DNA from 3 places in the Exiguobacterium sp. CH10 genome. Region 3 is predicted to be linked to each of the others. Evidence: riboswitches for the same ligand, from Rfam matches in the RefSeq annotation. Region 3 holds a riboswitch; each other region holds the start of a gene.
What was found. Region 3 has a riboswitch for S-adenosylmethionine ahead of mtnK (S-methyl-5-thioribose kinase). Riboswitches for the same ligand answer to the same signal wherever they lie in the genome.
Positions count from the first base shown of each region.

Region 1: it holds a riboswitch for S-adenosylmethionine, as region 3 does, so the genes downstream of both, metK (methionine adenosyltransferase) here and mtnK (S-methyl-5-thioribose kinase) in region 3, are expected to answer to the same signal.
Region 2: it holds a riboswitch for S-adenosylmethionine, as region 3 does, so the genes downstream of both, KNP04_RS00465 (MetQ/NlpA family ABC transporter substrate-binding protein) here and mtnK (S-methyl-5-thioribose kinase) in region 3, are expected to answer to the same signal.

Region 1 covers NZ_JACSKO010000001.1:506,840-513,194, forward strand. The annotation lists gene mnmL (tRNA modification radical SAM protein MnmL/YtqA) at 1-771, shown strand, start outside; gene mnmM (tRNA 5-(aminomethyl)-2-thiouridylate-methyltransferase MnmM) at 725-1,297, shown strand; gene KNP04_RS02650 (alpha/beta hydrolase) at 1,329-2,042, opposite strand; gene KNP04_RS02655 (GNAT family N-acetyltransferase) at 2,131-2,601, opposite strand; gene KNP04_RS02660 (hypothetical protein) at 2,766-3,287, shown strand; gene metK (methionine adenosyltransferase) at 3,331-4,539, opposite strand; SAM riboswitch class I at 4,672-4,791, opposite strand; gene pckA (phosphoenolpyruvate carboxykinase (ATP)) at 5,114-6,355, shown strand, end outside.
Region 2 covers NZ_JACSKO010000001.1:83,482-89,836, reverse strand. The annotation lists gene KNP04_RS00475 (aminotransferase class I/II-fold pyridoxal phosphate-dependent enzyme) at 1-748, shown strand, start outside; gene KNP04_RS00470 (iron-containing alcohol dehydrogenase) at 745-1,761, shown strand; SAM riboswitch class I at 1,803-1,906, shown strand; gene KNP04_RS00465 (MetQ/NlpA family ABC transporter substrate-binding protein) at 1,980-2,801, shown strand; gene KNP04_RS00460 (methionine ABC transporter ATP-binding protein) at 2,813-3,847, shown strand; gene KNP04_RS00455 (methionine ABC transporter permease) at 3,819-4,481, shown strand; gene KNP04_RS00450 (Spx/MgsR family RNA polymerase-binding regulatory protein) at 4,512-4,907, opposite strand; gene KNP04_RS00445 (DUF302 domain-containing protein) at 5,069-5,452, shown strand; gene KNP04_RS00440 (hypothetical protein) at 5,552-6,355, shown strand, end outside.
Region 3 covers NZ_JACSKO010000001.1:1,187,084-1,193,438, reverse strand. The annotation lists gene KNP04_RS05960 (TerC family protein) at 1-800, shown strand, start outside; gene KNP04_RS05955 (cupin domain-containing protein) at 839-1,372, opposite strand; gene KNP04_RS05950 (methylthioribulose 1-phosphate dehydratase) at 1,386-2,003, opposite strand; gene KNP04_RS05945 (2-hydroxy-3-keto-5-methylthiopentenyl-1-phosphate phosphatase) at 2,000-2,650, opposite strand; gene KNP04_RS05940 (2,3-diketo-5-methylthiopentyl-1-phosphate enolase) at 2,647-3,801, opposite strand; SAM riboswitch class I at 3,872-3,973, opposite strand; SAM riboswitch class I at 4,179-4,281, shown strand; gene mtnK (S-methyl-5-thioribose kinase) at 4,364-5,515, shown strand; gene mtnA (S-methyl-5-thioribose-1-phosphate isomerase) at 5,512-6,355, shown strand, end outside.

The sequences.
Region 1 (6,355 bases), 680 kb from region 3:
CAATTTGCCGAAGTAAAGGCCCGTCTTCATCGAAAATGGAAGAACGCCAACTACATCGCTTATTTCCAAGCATTCAGTAACACGTACGCGCCGGTCGAACGATTACGTGAGTTGTTCGAACCAGCACTTCAAGAGGATGGCGTCGTCGGTCTCTCGATTGCGACACGTCCGGACTGCTTGCCAGACGATGTCGTCGCCTATTTGGCAGAGTTGAATGACCGGACTTCCCTTTGGGTGGAACTCGGTCTTCAGACCATCCATGACACGACGGCGAAAAAAATCAATCGCGGACATGATTACGAGACATTTTTGAGCGGTCTTGCAAAACTACGACGCCACAACATCCGTGTCTGTGTTCATATCATCAACGGTTTACCCGGTGAGACACCAGAGATGATGCTCGACACAGCCCGAGAAGTTGCTAAAATGGACATACAAGGAATCAAGATCCATTTACTTCACGTCTTGAAACATACACCGCTCGCCCGTCAATACGAAAAAGGTCTACTCGAATTGATGGAGGAAGACGACTATGTCTCCCTCGTCTGCGATCAGCTCGAATGTATACCTCCCGAGGTCATCGTCCATCGCCTGACAGGAGACGGCCCACCTGACTTATTGATCGGTCCATTGTGGAGCCGTCACAAAATGCAGGTGTTAAACAAGATCCGTGCAGAATTGGAACGACGAGATTCTTTCCAAGGAAAAAAGAAGGATGAGATGTATGGGATTAATGAGAGTACTACCTTTTGCAAAACAATTATTACATGACCACCTCGAAGAAGGACACGTCGCCATCGACATGACAGCCGGAAACGGACACGATACGCTGTTTTTAGCAAACGCAGTGGGCGAAACGGGTCATGTGTATGCATTTGATATCCAGTCAGAAGCGGTCGCGTCCACACGCGCACGTATACAGGAAGCCGGTCTCGATGAACGGGTATCCGTCATTCATGACAGTCACGACACGGTTCAAGCGGTCGTCGCGAACGAGACGCGCCCCATCTCCGCTGCCGTCTTCAATTTAGGCTATTTACCAGGAAGCGATAAATCAATCACGACTCACGGGAATACGACGATTGCCGCGTTATCTCAATTATTAGAGGTCATGACCGTCGGCGGCGTCATCGTCATCGTCATTTATCACGGGCATGAGAGCGGAAAAGTCGAACGGGATGAAGTGCTTCATTACGTGGAGTCGCTCGACCAAAAACAGGCTGGCGTCCTCCGCTACGGTTTCATCAACCAAATCAATCATCCCCCATTCATCGTGGCGATTGAAAAACGCGCATAAGCAAAAGGCGGCTCATTCGAGTCGCCTTCTGTCATTCTTGAATCAATTCATAAAACGTCATCAATGTCTCCGCAAACTTGGTGTTCAAACGTTCATATCCAAAATGCGGGAATCCTTCCAACCGACGGATGTACACTTGATCGCCACCAATCTTCCGGCAGACGTTTAACGTCAGCTTCACATCCGCAAATTGATCGTCTGGTGCATAGAAACAAGCAAGTGGAAGTCGTGGTAAGTGCTTCTTCTCTTCTTGATGTTCCACGATTTCTTCTTCAATCTCACGGTATTGCGCATACGTAATCTCACCGAAGCGTGACGATTCCTCGCCTCCACCAGTGAATGTCATCATCCCGAGCGGTAAGTCTGGGCGGAAACGGTCGACAGCACTCGCGACGACTTGTTTCAATCCGCCGATTTGACGAGTGGCATGCCAATCAAATAAAGGAGAGATATACGTCAAACTCCCAAGCGGCACATCATACTCTTGCAAGAGTCGGTTCGTGAAAAGTGCCCCTAGACTGAATGCCACGACGTGGATTGGTAGTTTGTATTCCCCTGCCTCACGCAACGCTCGCTTGATGAGCTGTTTATGGTCATCTGCAGTCAATCCGACCGATTGGTCACGGACGACAATTACCTCGTACTCGTCTTGGAGTCGGCGAATAAAGTTCTCACTAATCCGAGACGTGAACTGTAGCGGGTACACGATGACGATGACCCCTTTTCGTACTTCTTCATATGTCATGCTGCCGTCACCTCATTTATGGACTATGTGTATTGTATCAAAAAAACATCAGCCGCAACTGATGTTTGAAGAAAATCCGTCTGGAGGCTTAGCTCGGATGATATCGTAAATGAATGAGTTCCATCGGTTGGTCGTATACCTCTTCTTGGATTCGATTCACTTCTTTAAACGATTGATGCAAAAGGAAGGCAATCGCTTGGTCATTTGAATTTTCAACGTACACTTCCATCGGTTGTGTTTTTTTCGATTGGAGATAGTTTAAAAAGGCTGCCCCATATCCGTTCCGGTGAAAATCAGGATGAAGATAAAGTCGAAGCATCTCCCACATGTCACCGCGATCGATGGCATGACAAAATCCGATGACATCTTCTTCGAACTCGCCGACGATAAAATATTGCTCTCGTGCTTCTTCACTCGAATTGATCGCTCGAACAATCTCTTCTTGTCGATAAGCGCGCTCCATCGCTTTCAAACGATTTAAATCATCCTCTGAAATCGTCGCAAGTGCAATCGTTCGAATTAATGCTGCATCTTCTGGAACTGCTTCCCTCATGTTCATGACAGCTTCCCCCTTTTGGCCAATCTATTTGTATCATTCCCTATCGTCACGTTTTTATCCTGCCATTCGTTTCTTTTTCGTGACGATTCATAAGAAAACGTTATGTCCGCAATCGACTAGGGTATAACACTAGCAATGCCAATCACATGAAGGAGTGGAACAACATGGAACCAAAATTAGAGCATGACCCGAAAGTCGAACAAACAGAGAATCCGAACCGTCAATTCGACCAATTGGATGCTGGGGGCCCAAAGATCAGCGTTGTGACCGGGATGTTACTCGGTGCCCTCGTCGGTGGTCTCCTCGCCTTACTTAGCTCTTCGAATCGAGAGCAGACGAAACAATCGCTTACGAATGCAAAATCTTCGGTCGGAGGCATCGTGAACGAAGTCAAACAAGATCCAGCCGGGAAAGCATCTCAAGTCATTGAACAAGTAAAGACCGCTTCTGGCAAGATTCAGGAAGTCTCAACAGACGTCCAAAACGTATATGAAAAAGTTGTCGGAGAAGTCGATACGGTCAAAGAAGACGTCAATAAAATCGTCGAGACGGCTCAAGAAGCCAAATCAGATTTACAAGACATCGGTGAAAAAGTCGTCGAAGCGAAGGATACCGCGCTTGGACAAGAAAACACTTCAACTGATTCGTCATCGAATGATCATAAACAGACACCTCCAACGACTTGAACCTAAAAAAACGACCTTTCCGCGGAAAGGTCGTTTTTGTTGTTTACGCGAAACGCTTCGCGCCTTCTTCAAGAACTGCTGCTTTATCTGTTTGCTCCCATGGGAGTTCGATATCTGTACGACCGAAGTGACCGTAAGCTGCTGTTTGCTTGTAGATTGGACGGCGAAGGTCAAGCATCTTGATGATGCCTGCTGGACGGAGGTCGAAGTTCTCACGAACGAGTTCGACGAGCTCTGTTTCGCTCAATTTACCAGTGCCGAACGTATCGACAGCGATTGATACTGGATGTGCTACCCCAATCGCGTAAGCGAGTTGAACTTCTGCTTTATCCGCAAGTCCTGCTGCAACGATGTTTTTCGCTACATAACGAGCTGCGTATGCTGCCGAACGGTCAACTTTTGTAGGATCTTTACCAGAGAATGCGCCACCGCCGTGACGTGCGTATCCACCGTACGTATCAACGATGATTTTACGTCCTGTAAGACCTGCATCTCCTTGTGGTCCACCGATTACGAAGCGACCAGTCGGGTTGATGAAGTATTTTGTTTCAGCATCGATGAGTTCAGCCGGGATGACTGCTTCGATGACATACTTTTTCAAGTCTTCTTGAATTTGCTCGAGCGTGATCTCTTCTGCGTGTTGTGTCGAGATGACGATTGTATCGATACGAACAGGGTTGTTGTCCTCATCGTACTCAACCGTTACTTGCGTCTTACCATCCGGACGGAGGTAATCAAGCATACCGTTCTTACGAACTTCAGCAAGACGACGTGACAATTTGTGCGCCAATGAGATCGGAAGCGGCATGAGTTCAGGTGTCTCGTTTGTCGCGTATCCGAACATGAGACCTTGGTCACCTGCTCCGATTGCATCAAGTTCCTCTTCAGTCATCTGACCTTCACGTGCTTCAAGAGCTTGGTCAACACCTTGCGCGATGTCTACTGATTGCTCGTCAATCGACGTCAAGACTGCACATGTTTCTGCGTCGAAACCATATTTCGCACGTGTGTATCCGATTTCACGGATTGTTTCACGGACAACTTTCGGGATATCCACGTAAGTTGACGTTGTGATTTCACCAGCTACGAGTACAAGACCCGTTGTGACAGACGTTTCTGCCGCAACACGGGCATTCGGGTCTTCCGCTAAAATGGCATCCAAAATCGAGTCAGAGATCTGATCACAAATTTTATCTGGATGTCCTTCAGTAACCGACTCTGAAGTAAAAAGTCGACGGTTCAATTTTGACATTCAAAAAACCTCCTATAATAAGGGTGATATGTGGACGGTACTCGTTCCCCTTACGCGTTGCTTTGGGACGGTAATGAAAAAAACCTCCCCCGATGACATACATGGGGAAAGGTTGAATCGTTCTTCCTTACCCTCTTATCGTTCGAAGCTAATGGCTTCGCTTCAGGATAGCACCTTTTCCGCACAAGACTTCATGTCGGACGGTTGCTGGGCTTCGTAGGGCCTTGTTCCCTCCACCGCTCAGAATAAGAGTATCCGTTACGAAAACCATCATATAAATGACGCTCGATTATGTCAAGGGAATCAGACGAATTCGTTAAAGTTTTCACCGACTTGCAAAACATTTCTGTTTGTGAATCGTCAAACATTTTTTTAATTCGTTTCTGTTTTTTAACACCTTGTGATAAGAGAATGTGATAAACTGTCTTTGTAAGAAAGCGCTTACTTAGAGAGAAGAAACGCTTGTGTTTGATTAGTGTGTCACATATAATTAAAAATGTCATACTGATTAATCGTAATCGCGGAAGTATGCGGATTTCATCCACATCTATTTAGGGGAAAGGTGGGATTCAGGATGGCGACAACGCTCCTGAAAATCGAAGAATTAATTAATGGTGCCGACATGAAACGGAACTTGACGGTTCCAGAATTGGTGGAAGAAGCCATCCAAAATGGTGAAGGTGTACTGACAAAAGACGGGGCTTTATCTGTCAGCACCGGTGCTTTTACCGGACGGTCACCGAAAGACAAATTCGTCGTACAAGATGAAGTCAGCAACAACCTTGTCGATTGGGGAAAAGTGAACCAACCGATCGCAGAAGAGAAGTTTTCAGCACTTCTCGACAAAGTACTCAACCATTTAGAAAAGAAAGACAAACTTTATTACCTCGAAGCGTCTGCTGGTGCCGATGAGCACTATACGTTACCGGTCCGTGCCATCACGGAATATGCATGGCATAGTCTGTTCGCTAAACAGCTATTTCTACGCGAATGGCCAACGAAAGGTGCGTTCGATCCGTTCACTGTGATTTATGCACCGAGTTATAAAGCAGATCCTGCAGTGGATGGCACGAACTCAGAGACGTTCATTCTCGTTTCATTCGCCAAGCGCACAATTCTGATCGGGGGAACAGAATACGGTGGCGAAATTAAAAAATCAATCTTCTCCGTCATGAACTTCTTGCTACCTGAGCAAAACGTCTTATCGATGCACTGTTCGGCAAACGTCAACGATGCAAACGAAACGGCACTCTTCTTCGGGTTGTCGGGAACTGGGAAGACGACACTTTCAGCTGATCCACAGCGCCACTTAATCGGAGACGATGAGCATGGATGGTCACCGGATGGGGTCTTCAACATTGAAGGCGGTTGCTACGCGAAGACGATCAACCTTTCGCGTGAGAACGAACCACAAATCTATGATGCAATCCGTTTCGGTTCATTGATTGAAAACGTCGTATTGAATGAAGATCGTACGCCGGACTACAAGAACATTTCCTTGACTGAAAATACGCGTGCGGCATATCCGATTGAATTCATCGACAACGCGATGCTCCCATCACGTGCCGGTCATCCAAATACGATCGTCTTCTTGACGGCCGATGCGTATGGTGTCTTGCCACCAATCAGCAAACTGACGAAAGAACAGGCGATGTATCACTTCTTGTCTGGTTATACGTCTAAGCTTGCCGGTACGGAGCGAGGAGTCACAGAACCACAAGCGACGTTCTCGACTTGCTTCGGTTCACCGTTCCTTCCGCTCGCTCCAGAGCGTTATGCGGATATGCTCGGTAAATTGATTGAAGAACACGATGTG
Region 2 (6,355 bases), 1.1 Mb from region 3:
TGATTTGACGTTAAAAGAGGAACACGGCTTCCTTCCGGACTATTCAACACTCGACCCGTCCAACGCGAAACTCATGTATTTGAACTACCCGAGCAATCCAACAGGGGCTGTCGCGACTCCGGCTTTCTTTGAAGAGACCGTCGCGTTTGCGAAGAAGCATGATGTGATGGTCGTCCACGATTTCGCTTATGGAAGTATCGGGTTCGACGGTTATGTTCCACCGAGCTTCCTTCAGGCAGATGGTGCGAAGGAAATTGGAATTGAAGTATACACAATGTCGAAAGCGTTCAATATGTCGGGATGGCGGGTCGCCTTTGCTGTTGGGAATGCGGATATTATCGAAGCCATCAACACGTATCAAGATCACGTCCACGTGTCTGTCTTCTCGGCCATTCAAGAGGCAGCCATCGTGGCGTTAGAATCCCCACGTGACTTACGTGACGACCTAGCCTCACTTTACGAAACAAGACGAAACCGATTGATTGACGGGTTGCGCCGGGCAGGATGGGAGATTGAGGCACCGAAGGGTTCGTTCTTTGTATGGGCGAAAGTACCTGAGGGGGATGCAAAATCGTTCTCGACAAAATTACTCCACGAGGCGGGTGTTGCCGTCACACCAGGCTACTTCTTTGGAACAGAGGGAGAGCACCACATCCGTTTCGGTCTCGTATCGTCTGAACAGAAGATTGATGAAGCGGTAGAACGGATTGAGAGACTGTTTGCAGCTTATGAGGAGGTACATTTGTGATACGTCAAGCCGTGCTCGAATATGACCATTCGAATGATGCGCTCGAGGACCTTCATACGGTGATCGGGAATCGGGAGGCACTCATTTTGAGAGGATTGAACGGATACGGTGAAGCGGTACGCGTATCCCCTCGTCTAGCAGAAATTCCGAGTGTACGATTTTACGGTGAATGTTCAGACGAAGAAATAAATCGTTTGAATGCCTATCGACCCGACGTATGGATTGCCGTCGGCGGAGGTAAATTGATCGATACGGCGAAGCGGATTGCGGCCATTCAGTCGGTGCCGCTCATTGTCGTCCCGACACTCGTGTCAAACTGTGCCGCCTTCACACCTCTTAGCGTCATCTATACTGAGGAAGGATCCTATATCCGTTATGATACGTTTTCGGTCGTCATCGAGCGCGTCATCGCAGATGAACGACTGTTACGTGATTCACCTTACGACTATTTCAAAGCCGGCGTGATCGATACGGTCGCAAAGTGGTTCGAGGCCCGATATATTAGTGGGACGACATCAAAGGATGCAGGGATTCAGTCAGGGTTATCACTTGCTGCGCAGTGCGGGAAATTGATGGACTTGTCGATTCATGAACAGGACTTTCGTCGTTATGGAACGGACGTCCGATATATCGTCGACCATGTCCTCGCAATCGGTGGTGCGGTTGGTGGGTTCGGGGATGCCGGCACACGTGTTGCTGTCGCGCACGCCGTTCATAATGCGCTCAGTCGCTTTGATTCGACTCATCATTGGTTACATGGGGACAAGGTCGGGTTCGGATTGATTGTTCAAGAACGATTGATTAGGTCCGATGAAGCCATCCTTTTAGAGAGCTGGCTTGCATCCATCGATGCGCCGACTTCACTTACCCAACTTGGGATTCGTCCTGATCAAGTCGAAGAGTTGGTCACTTCGATCGTCGAAGAAATCACGATTCAAGGGATTCGGAATCTCGAAGATTCAGAGCAGTTAAAAGAAATTCTCATCAATCTACAAGAAGTGGTTTACAAATAATGCTTTTATCAGTAATATAATAACAAAATAATAGAACCGATTGCTTATCAAGAGTGGTGGAGGGACTGGCCCGATGAAACCCGGCAACCAGATCAGTATGATCATGGTGCTAATTCCAACAGACGAGACGTCTGGGAGATGAGCGTGTCCGACTTTCACTTGTCGTGCCCGCCGCTCTTCGTGAGTAGCGGGCTTTTCATTTGGAGGAGGAACTATTCATGAACATCAAACAAAAAACACTTTTGGCAGGTACGTCATTCCTTGCAGCAATCGCACTTTCCGCGTGTGGACAATCCGAGGCGAGCGAGACGCTCAGCACGGAAGAGCTGACGATCGGCGTGACCGGTGGCCCACACGAGCAGATTGCAGAGAAAGTACAAGAACTCGCGAAAGAGGACGGTCTTGAGATCGATATCAAAGTATTCAACGATTACAATACACCGAACACGGCCCTTGACGAGGGAAGCCTTGATGTGAACAGTTACCAGACGTTATCGTTCCTCGAACTACAAAAGTCAGACAAAGGTTATAAAATTGACGATGTGTTCAAGACCGTCGCTTTCCCGATGGGTCTTTATTCTGAGAAGTTGACAGATATCAAAGATTTAAAAGAAGGGGATAAAGTTGCCGTCCCGAACGATCCGGCAAACGAACTTCGTGCCTTGCGACTATATGAAACAGCAGGTCTGATCACATTAAAAGAAGGTCTGACGGATAAAGCAACAAAACGAGATATCGCAGAAAACCCGCTCAATTTAGAATTTATCGAGCTTGAAGCGTCGCAGCTTCCCACACAGCTACCGGAAGTAGCCCTTGCAGCCATCAATACAAACTTTGCGATGGGAGCAGGTCTCTCCATCAACGAGGATGCCCTGTTCCATGAGGACACGGTCGACAACCCATATCCGAACTATGTGGTCGTCCGCTCGGTCAACAAAGAAGATGAGGTCGTTGAGACATTGAAGTCTTACTACCATTCGGATGAAGTACGTGCCTTCATCGAAGAAGAATTCAATGGATCTGTCGTACCAGCGTTCTGAGGAGGGATTTGATGATTGAACTGAAACAAATCACCAAGCAATTTCACGTCAATGGAGATACGATCACCGCGCTCGACGACGTCTCCCTCACAATCAAGAAAGGGGAGATCTTCGGCATCATCGGCCGAAGCGGTGCTGGGAAGAGTACTCTCATCCGGATGATCAATCTATTGGAACGTCCGACAGCAGGTGTCGTTGAGATTGAGGGACAAGATATCACACAATTAAAGAAAAAAGAACTCTCTTCGCTACGTCAGCGAATCGGTATGATCTTTCAACATTACAACTTATTAAAGACGGCGACCGTCGAAGAGAATGTCGCCATCCCGCTCCGCCTCGAAGGGCTCGGAAAGCAAGTCATCCGTGAACGGGTCGACCGCTATCTCGACATCGTCGGTTTATCTGAACATCGGAACCACTATCCTGAACAATTGTCAGGCGGACAAAAACAGCGCGTCGCCATTGCACGAGCGCTCGCACATGAACCGGACATCCTGCTCAGCGACGAGTCGACGAGTGCCCTCGACCCTGAAACGACCGAGTCGATCTTAGAATTGTTGCTCGAGATTAACCGAGAACTCGGATTGACCATCTTCTTGATCACGCATGAGATGGAAGTAATTGAACGGATCTGTGACCGGGTCGCCGTCATCGATCACGGCAACATCATCGAACAAGGGAATGTATTGGATGTCTTCTCAAACCCGAGACACGAAACGACGCAGCGGTTCTTGAAGACGAATCTCGATGTTCCGGAAGAAGTGGTGTCGGAATTACAGACGAGAGGCACGCTCGTTCATTTATCATTCATCGGTAGTCAAACGGAACAAGCGGTGCTCGCGCAGTTGACGAAACGTTTCGGGATCTTACCGAACATCATCGGAGGCGGCATCAAGAAATTGAAAGCCGGTCTCGTCGGGAACCTGCTCGTTCACCTTGACGGAGACCATGATCAAACAGAACTCGCTGTTCGTTATTTGAAGACGAGCGGTGTACACGTAAGGGAGGTATCGAATCATGCAACAGTTCTGGACAGACTGGGGTGACCTCATTTGGACGGGAACCATTCAAACGTTGACGATGACGAGCATCGCGCTCCTCATCTCGACACTGATCGGACTACCGCTCGGGACGTTACTCGTACTGACTAGACCGAACGGGCGTCTCGCAAACCGATTCGTGTACGGCGGATTGTCGAGCGTCATCAACGTCATCCGTTCGATTCCGTTCATCATTCTCTTGTTTTTCATCTTGCCGTTCACACGGTTCATCATGGGTACGACAATCGGGGTCCAAGGTGTACTTCTACCACTCATTGTCTTCACCGCACCATACATCGCACGACTCATGGAGTCTGCTCTACTTGAAGTCGACCGCGGGGTCATCGAGGCGTATGAGGCGATGGGCATCTCGACGAGAAAGATCATCTGGTACGTCCTCATCCGTGAGGCACGTTCTTCCATCGTTCTCGGATTGACGATTGCAACGATCGGGTTGATTGGTGCGACAGCCATGGCAGGTCTCGTTGGAGCCGGTGGGCTTGGAGATATCGCGTATCAATACGGACACCTTCGTTTCGAACCGGAAGTGATGTATGTGACGATTTTCGTCCTTATCCTACTTGTTCAATCGATTCAGTCATTCGGAAACCGATTGGCAGCCAAATTAAAACGAGCCTAAAAAAGAATCGTGTCGCCTTGGCGACACGATTTATGCGTTGTGGAGCAACCGTTTTAGTTCAGCGATGCGGTCATGCCGAGGAATGAACGTCCGAATCTCTTTCTCACTGAAACCGACCTGGATGCGATGATGGTCGAAGACAATCGGACTCTTCAGGATTTGTGGGTTTGATGCGACAAAACTGTACAGTTCGCGGATCGACATCTCGTCGAGTTTCTCAGCCGCTTGTTTATAGACGCTCTTCTGTACCGACAGCAAGTCGGTCGTCCCATTCTCAGTCAGACTTAGCATTTCTTTAAATTCACCAAAGGATAAGCCTTGGTCTGTCAATTTCTTTTCGATGAAGGGAATCTTTTGTTCCCGCAACCAATCAATCGTTTTTCTGGAAGAACTGCAGCTCGTATGCGTGAATACCGTGACCGTCACGACAACCACTTCTCCTTTACATCAGTTTGGTTCTAACTATTATCTCTTTTTATACGTTACGTTTCGTGATTATGTTTCAAATCACATACAGTTTCTTTTTGATTGAAAGCGACTTCGTTCGGGTACAGATTTCAAGAGGAATCACATAAGGAGGAATGAAGATGTTTGATTATACTGTACAGTCTGACCGTACTGTTGAGGACGTCATCGCCCGTCTTGGAGAAGCGCTGAAAGATGAGTCATTCGGTGTATTATGGGACTTTGATTTGAGCGACACGTTAGAGAAAAAAGGGCAGGCCATTGAAGGGAAGTATCGCATCTTAGAAGTGTGCAACCCGAAGGCAGCAAAAGAAGTGCTGTCACACCATTTAGAGGGAGGCTACTTCCTCCCTTGTAAAATCGCCGTGTTCGAAAAGGACAATCACACACAGATCGGCATGCCGAAACCGACAACGTTGATTCGCCTCATAGATGACGAATCGTTACAAGCCGTCGCAGCGGACGTCGAAGCTAGACTCCAACGTGCGATCGACCAAAGTAAATAATCGATGTACCATCCGCCCATGAAACATGGGCGGATTTTTTTCGTATAGGACAGTTAGATAATGGTAAAATTGGATAGAACGTTGACTGGAGGAGATATTTTGTTTAAAAGAGGGATTACAATAATACTTGGCGCTTCGTTGTTAAGCGCATGTGGAGCATCTGACATAGAAGTCATTCAATTAGATCACATAGAAAATCAATGGAATCTCGAGAGTTACACGAAAGAAGGAGAATTTGTTCAAGTACACGAAACGAGAGAAGTGCTTGAGGCATGTGAGGGTGAACGAACGGCGGAGCTAAATGGAGATGTCACTGTATATCAGACAGTGTTCGCAGGACGAAACGGGGTCGTGTCATCCATGGATCCGTACTCGATGAAAGTAGTTACCTATTTAGAAGGTGACGAACGATATGTTGTCTGTCGCGAAGATTATACGAATCAATGGATGGCGGAGACGATCGATAAGTTCCCGGACTTTGTAAATACATCTGAAGGAATCAGCGTCCCCCGATTACCTAGCCTTCATCAAACATCTTTATCCTCAAAAGATAAGCTAATGAAAACAGACGAACTGAACATCGATGAAATCGACATCATCCCGTTCCGAGATACATTACTTGAAATTGAACCGGCTCTATTTGGAGAGCTTGAACTAGAACTCGATGGTAAAGCGACGAGACATTCGCTCACTAGTTTTCAACCGACCGGAATCGATATGCCGCATCGACAGATTGCCATCGGACTCGATCGAAAAACATCTCAACCGTATATTCTTTTTTCATTCAATGAACGCTTTGTTTATCAGCAATTACAGTTTGAAGAACTAGAGGATCCTGCGTCAATAGAACAACAGTCCTTTGAAGAGTTAAGCGTCGACACCATCATCGAACCTGGAGAGATA
Region 3 (6,355 bases):
GGATCGTCGTCGTACTCGTCGGTTTGGAAGGCTTATTATCTGCAGACAACGCGCTCGTCTTGGCCGTCATGGTCAAACACTTGCCGCGTACAGAACAGAAGAAGGCATTGTTCTACGGACTCTTAGGGGCGTTCGTCTTCCGATTTATCGCATTGTTCTTAATCTCGTTCTTGATCAACGTATGGCAAGTACAGGCACTCGGTGCACTTTACTTAATCGGAATGAGTGCGCGACACCTGTATATGACTTATAAGGCGAGGAAGATGGAGCCGCAACAGGAGTTGGCGGCCGAAGCGAAAGAAGAGACGGCTGTCACAGAAAAGCCGGTATCGAAGAAAGAGTTTTGGCTCACTGTTGCGAAAGTCGAGTTTGCGGACATCGCTTTTGCGGTCGATTCGATCTTGGCAGCGGTCGCGCTTGCGGTCAGCTTGCCACCACTCGGTCTTGGTGAAATCGGTGGAATTGACTCAGGTCAGTTCTTCGTCGTCTTGACAGGTGGACTCATCGGGGTCGTCTTGATGCGATTTGCGGCACGTATTTTCGTCAAGTTGCTTCATCAACGTCCTACACTTGAAACGGCCGCCTTCATCATCGTCGGTTGGGTCGGGGTCAAATTAACGGTTCTCGTACTCGAACACCCAGGTTTCAAAGAGTTGATTGCCGGCACGCCGTTCGAATTCATGGGACTCCCAGACGGCTTCGTCCACTCGACAGCTTGGACAATCTTCTTTTGGTCAGTCATGGTCGGGATTGCAACATGGGGCTGGTTCTCATCGAAACCGACAGCGGTCAAACATTAAAAAAATTGGTCTCTCGTTTTTAAGCGAGAGACCTTTTCTTATGCCTGCACGTTCTCTTTTTCGTAAATCGGCACCCAGCCCTCGGTCGTCACGAAAATACGAACGGCGACGACTTGGCGGTCTTCTTGCAATGTGAAGTAATGACGTGTGTTGACCGGTACGGAGATGAGGTCACCCGGATTGAGCTCGATATTGAAGTAACCGCGTTCTGCATCGTCAATCGCAAAGATGCCGTGACCACTGACGATGAAACGAACCTCGTCGTCCGTATGGTGATGTTCTTTTTGGAAGTTGACGAGCAGTTCGTCTAAGTTCGGCGTCGCATCGGACAAGGAGATGACGTCAGCCGTTTGGTAACCACGTCGCGTCGATACGTCTTGAATCTCGTCTTGGAACGTCGATAAAATGACGGCTTTGTCTTCGTCTGTTAGTTGATAGTTCTCTTGAAGGGAAGCCGGTAATTTCGCGATGTCCCATGCTTCGTAAAGGATGCCTCGTGATTCTAAAAAGTCACGTACCTCTTGTTGATCACTGACACGTTCTTCGGTTTGTTGAAAATAAATCGTTGCCATGTTGAATTCCTCCTTATGAATGGACGCCTAAGGCGCGTAATTTTAATGAATAGCTAAACAAAAATTCATATGACTCTAAATAACGTTTTGCCGCAGCGGGCGTTTCGCCCCAAACGGTGATCCCATGGTTCCGGATGAGAACAGCACCGGCATCACTTGTAACATGTGGGGCAAATGAACGGGCAAGCGTCGGGATATCCGCATGGTTCTCGACAATCGGGATCCGGACAATTGCCGCTTCCTCCCAATGGCCGAGTGCCTTGATGATTTCTTGACCCGTGAACGTAACATGACCTTTTGCTGCATAAAGCTCCGAGATGACGTTATTGTCGACCGTATGCACGTGAAGGGAACAGGTTGCGTTCGTGTTGTTAAAGATTTCGACGTGTAGCAACGTCTCCGCGGACGGTTTGCCTGACTGTTCTCCAATCAATTGACCGGTCGCATCGACGAGAACGAAGTCTTCATCCGTACGCTTTCGTTTATCACGACCGCTTGCTGTCACGAGGAACGTCAGCGGGTCGTCCGATACGCGGATTGCCAGGTTGCCGCTCGTGCCGGGGAACCAGTCCCGTGCGGCGAGCTCGTCTTTAATGTCGGCAAGTTCGACCCATCGTTCTTGTACAGTCATACGTTCACTCCTTTCGTATAAGCTGAAATGTCATGGAATGTCTCGAACGGAACATAGTGAATTCCTTCCGCCTCGCATAGCGAAATCAGTTGACCGCGCGCATACACGACGTCGGCGCGTTTGGCGATTTCAAAATCGGTGACGGAATCCCCGATCACGATTAACGTGTCGGTAGGTGAGACGATCTGTCGGGCAATCGTCGGCTTGCAACATCCGCAATCATTCGAACAATGAACATCACATGAATGAGGCCATGTGACGCGCGCTGTCGCTTCTGAAAAATCAACGTGATTGCAGTAGATGTGTTCCGGTGCGACATGACCTTCTAGAATCGGATGGACGAAAAAGTCCATGCCTCCACTGACGACATCAAATCGAAAACCCTGTGATTGTATCTCTTGCAAAAACTCGACAAACCCCGCTCGAAGCGTGATGGTCGACTGCAGAAAGTCGCGATACAAAGTCTCCTGATGGCTCGGGAGCAGGCTGAACATCTGACCGACGCCTTCTCGAATGGAGAGCGTTTGGTTCAAAACACCATCTTTGAGTTCGACCCATTCAGGTGGGGCGAAGCGTCGCATCAACACGATGATGTTATCTTCTTCCGTGATGGTTCCGTCGAAATCACAGATGACGTGCGTACTCATCGCGCACCCCACGCATTCAGCGCAGTCGATAACGCATCGGTCTCGCTCGTTTTACCGATTACCTGATCGATTGCTTGGCGGAACGCCCTCGCTCCAGCAACCGCACCGTCGGGATGCCCATGAATCCCACCGCCTGCATTGATGACGACATCCGTTCCGAAGTCACGAATCAAATCCGGAACGAGTCCTGGGTGAATCCCGGCAGACGGGACAGTCAGAATCGGTTTCGTCCAATGGGATTCCGTCGCATACGTTTGAATCTGTTGTGTTTCGTCTTTCGGTGTCGAGAGTGAACCATATGGCGACGGGAAGAGCGTCAAGTCCGCCCCGGCGAGTCGAATCAGTTTCCCAAAGAGGAGGGAATGACGAATCGATCCGGTCAACGCTCCCGCAAAAGCAGGATGTGCCAAAATCGGGACGTGAATCTCAGGGTCTTTGGCGAGCTCTCGTAACACGTCAAGCCCGTACGTATACACGTTGAACAAAAATGCGGTCGCGCCTGCCTCGATCAAACGTTTTGCCTGATCGCGTAAGGTGAAAACGGGTCCGCTCAACGTGACGGCGTATAGAACGGAACGACCCGTCAATTCTTGATGTTCTTGAATGATCGATGCTCCAATTCGAGCCCGTTCGAGCGATGGGGTGAGCGGATTGTCATATAAAATCTCATCGTCTTTGACGAGGTCGATTCCGCCGTTGAATTGGTCACGGAGCTGTGTCGCCAAAAAGTCGAGATCCCGGCCGATGACACCTTTGAAGATGCTCATGGCGAGCGGTCGGTCGTGTACTCGAAGGATGTCGCGGACACCTTCAACGCCGAATGCGGCACCAGGAAAGTCCGATGCGAGCTCGTCCGGGAGCGTTAGGTCGACAAGTTGGACGCTTGGGTCGAGCGACAGCTTTCCGAATGTCGTCGTCAGAATGGACGAAAAGTCCGGTGTCACATTATGTAGCGGGTAACGAATCGAGAAGCGACTCGTCGTTTCCTGTTGGGAGATATCAATGACCTCACCGCGGAATGCCTGTAGTTGATGCTGTTCGAGATGGTTCAATTCGGTCCATGTCCCGACGGTCAGCTCATGTGCGATTTTCTCAGCCACGCGTTCGACGTGATCGGTATGTTTGATTTCATAAGTTGCGATGACTCCCATAAGTTCCTCCTTTCAGGTCAAACAAAAAATGACCTCTTGGCTTGGCAAGAGGTCATTCGAAAACAATGAACTCTTATCTCTCAGCGATAGCTGCAAGAATTAGCACCGTGCCATTACTGGTCGGTTGCTGCGACATCATCGGGCTTGTCCCTCCGTCTGCTCTTGATAAGAATAGTTGTGAAGTTGTGAAATTTAATTGAATTTTTACATAGAATCGCTCACTCGTCAATTCCTTTTTTTGAGAAAAAAAGTTTAAAAATAATGTTTCTATATATGCGTGTCAAAAATAGGGAGTCGACCGAAAATAGAGGATTGACAACTAGCGTGCCTAATCCGTAATATTCGTCTCAACACGTCAAACACAATTACATCATTTACTCTTATCGCGAGTTGGCAGAGGGAATTGGCCCTACGACGCCGCAGCAACCGACCATTTGGCACGGTGCTACATCCACCAGACATATGTCTGAAAGATGAGAGGAACAACCAATTTGGGTGTGCCTCTTTCTCGCGGAGAAAGGGGCTTTTTTCATGCATAGAGTTAAGAAAGGGGAAAATCTTCATGGCTTATGAGGCGTTTACAGAACAAAGTGTCGTCGAACACGTTCGACAGTTGGGGTTACTAGAAGAGGGGATTGCAGAATGTGAGGAAATCGGAGATGGAAATTTAAATCTCGTCTTTCGCATTCGTCAAGGAGAAACGTCATTGATCGTGAAACAGGCGTTGCCGTATGCAAAAGTCGTTGGAGAGAGCTGGCCGCTCACGCTTGACCGTTCGTGGATCGAACAACTGGCACTCCGTGAGTTTTCAAAAGTCGTACCACAATTCGTACCAGATGTACTCGGTAGCGACCGTGAACTCGCCTATACGATTTTAGAAGATTTGTCAGCGTTTGAAATCGTCCGGACGGGTTTCCTAAAAGGAGAGAGCTATCCGAATTTGGCGCGTCACGTCGGTACATTCCTCGGGGAAACGTTGTTTGCGACATCTGACTATGCGAAAGGACCGCTCGCCAAGAAACAAATCGAAAAAGAGTATTACAATCCAGAGCTATGCGACATCACAGAAAAACTGATCTTCACTGACCCGTATCGTGATGCAGAATCGAATCAAATCGAAGCGGCTCTTCGTCCGGACGTGGAGCAACTGTGGTCAGACCTCGCCTTGAAAATTGAAGTGACGAAATTGAAGGTTGGGTTCGTGACAAAACACGAAGCGTTGCTACATGGGGATTTACATACAGGAAGCATTTTTGCGACTCGTCAAGAAACGAAAATCATCGATCCTGAGTTTGCGTTTTACGGTCCGTTCGGTTTTGACATCGGTCAAATCATCGCTCACTTGGTGTTCTCGACGTATGCACATCCGTTGAAGCGGTTCGAACGCTTCACAGAAGTGCTCACGGTCTGGGAGACGTTCGAAAAAACGTTCCGTACACGCTTCACACAGGCGGTCGAGCCATTCAACACAGTAGGATTCGTGGACGAACTGTTGCCATCGATTTTGAGTGATGCGATCGGCTACGCAGGCTGCGAATTGATTCGTCGGACGGTCGGTCTGGCGGGAGTCGCTGACTTGGAAACATTACCAGACGACCTTCGCATCGAACGGAAACGTCACGCCCTAGAACTTGGGACACGTCTCATCAAACAGCGCCATCAGATTCAATCGATCGACCAGCTGATCCCGGTCCTATCGGAGGTGCGGGTATGAGTGTGCAAAGTATTCATTTCGATGCCGACACCGAGGTGTTGACGATTTTAGATCAGACGCTGTTGCCGCAAGAAGAGCGCTATATCGAAGTGTTGACGCTCGAACAGGCCGAACAGGCGATCAAGTCGCTTCAAGTCCGGGGTGCGCCGGCCATCGCTTATTTTGGGGCGTTCGTCCTTGCGAAAGAAGCGTCACGCCTGCAAGACAATCCCTATTTTCATCTCCAATTGAATCAGGTTGGTCAACGGTTGATTGCGACAAGACCAACAGCGGTCAACTTACAACATGTCATCGAATCACTCCTTCGACTGAATGTGGGGGAGGACTTTGAACAGATTGCAAAAGCCGTCAAAGCGCGTGCGATTGAAATCTATGAACAAGACGTGGCCACGTATCGCACGATTGGTGAGCATGCGTTGACCGTGTTACCTGCTGGTGGGAACGTGTTGACGATTTGTAACGCCGGTGCCATTGCGACGTCACGATACGGTACCGCGCTTGCTCCGTTCTATGTCGGAAAAGAACGAGGCATCCCGTTTCGCGTATTCGCGTCGGAAACTCGTCCACTGCTTCAAGGGGCACGGTTGACGGTATGGGAGCTCGACCGGGCAGACATCGACGTCACATTGATCACGGACAACATGGCCGCATGGACGATTCAGACGAAACAAATCGATGCCATCATCGTCGGGGCGGACCGTATCACCCGTACCGGTCATACGGCCAACAAGATCGGGACACTCCAACTCGCGATTTTGGCGAAGCATTACGGCATCCCGTTTTATGTGGCAGCCCCGCATTCGACGTTTGATTTGGAAGCAGACGACACGATTCAAATCG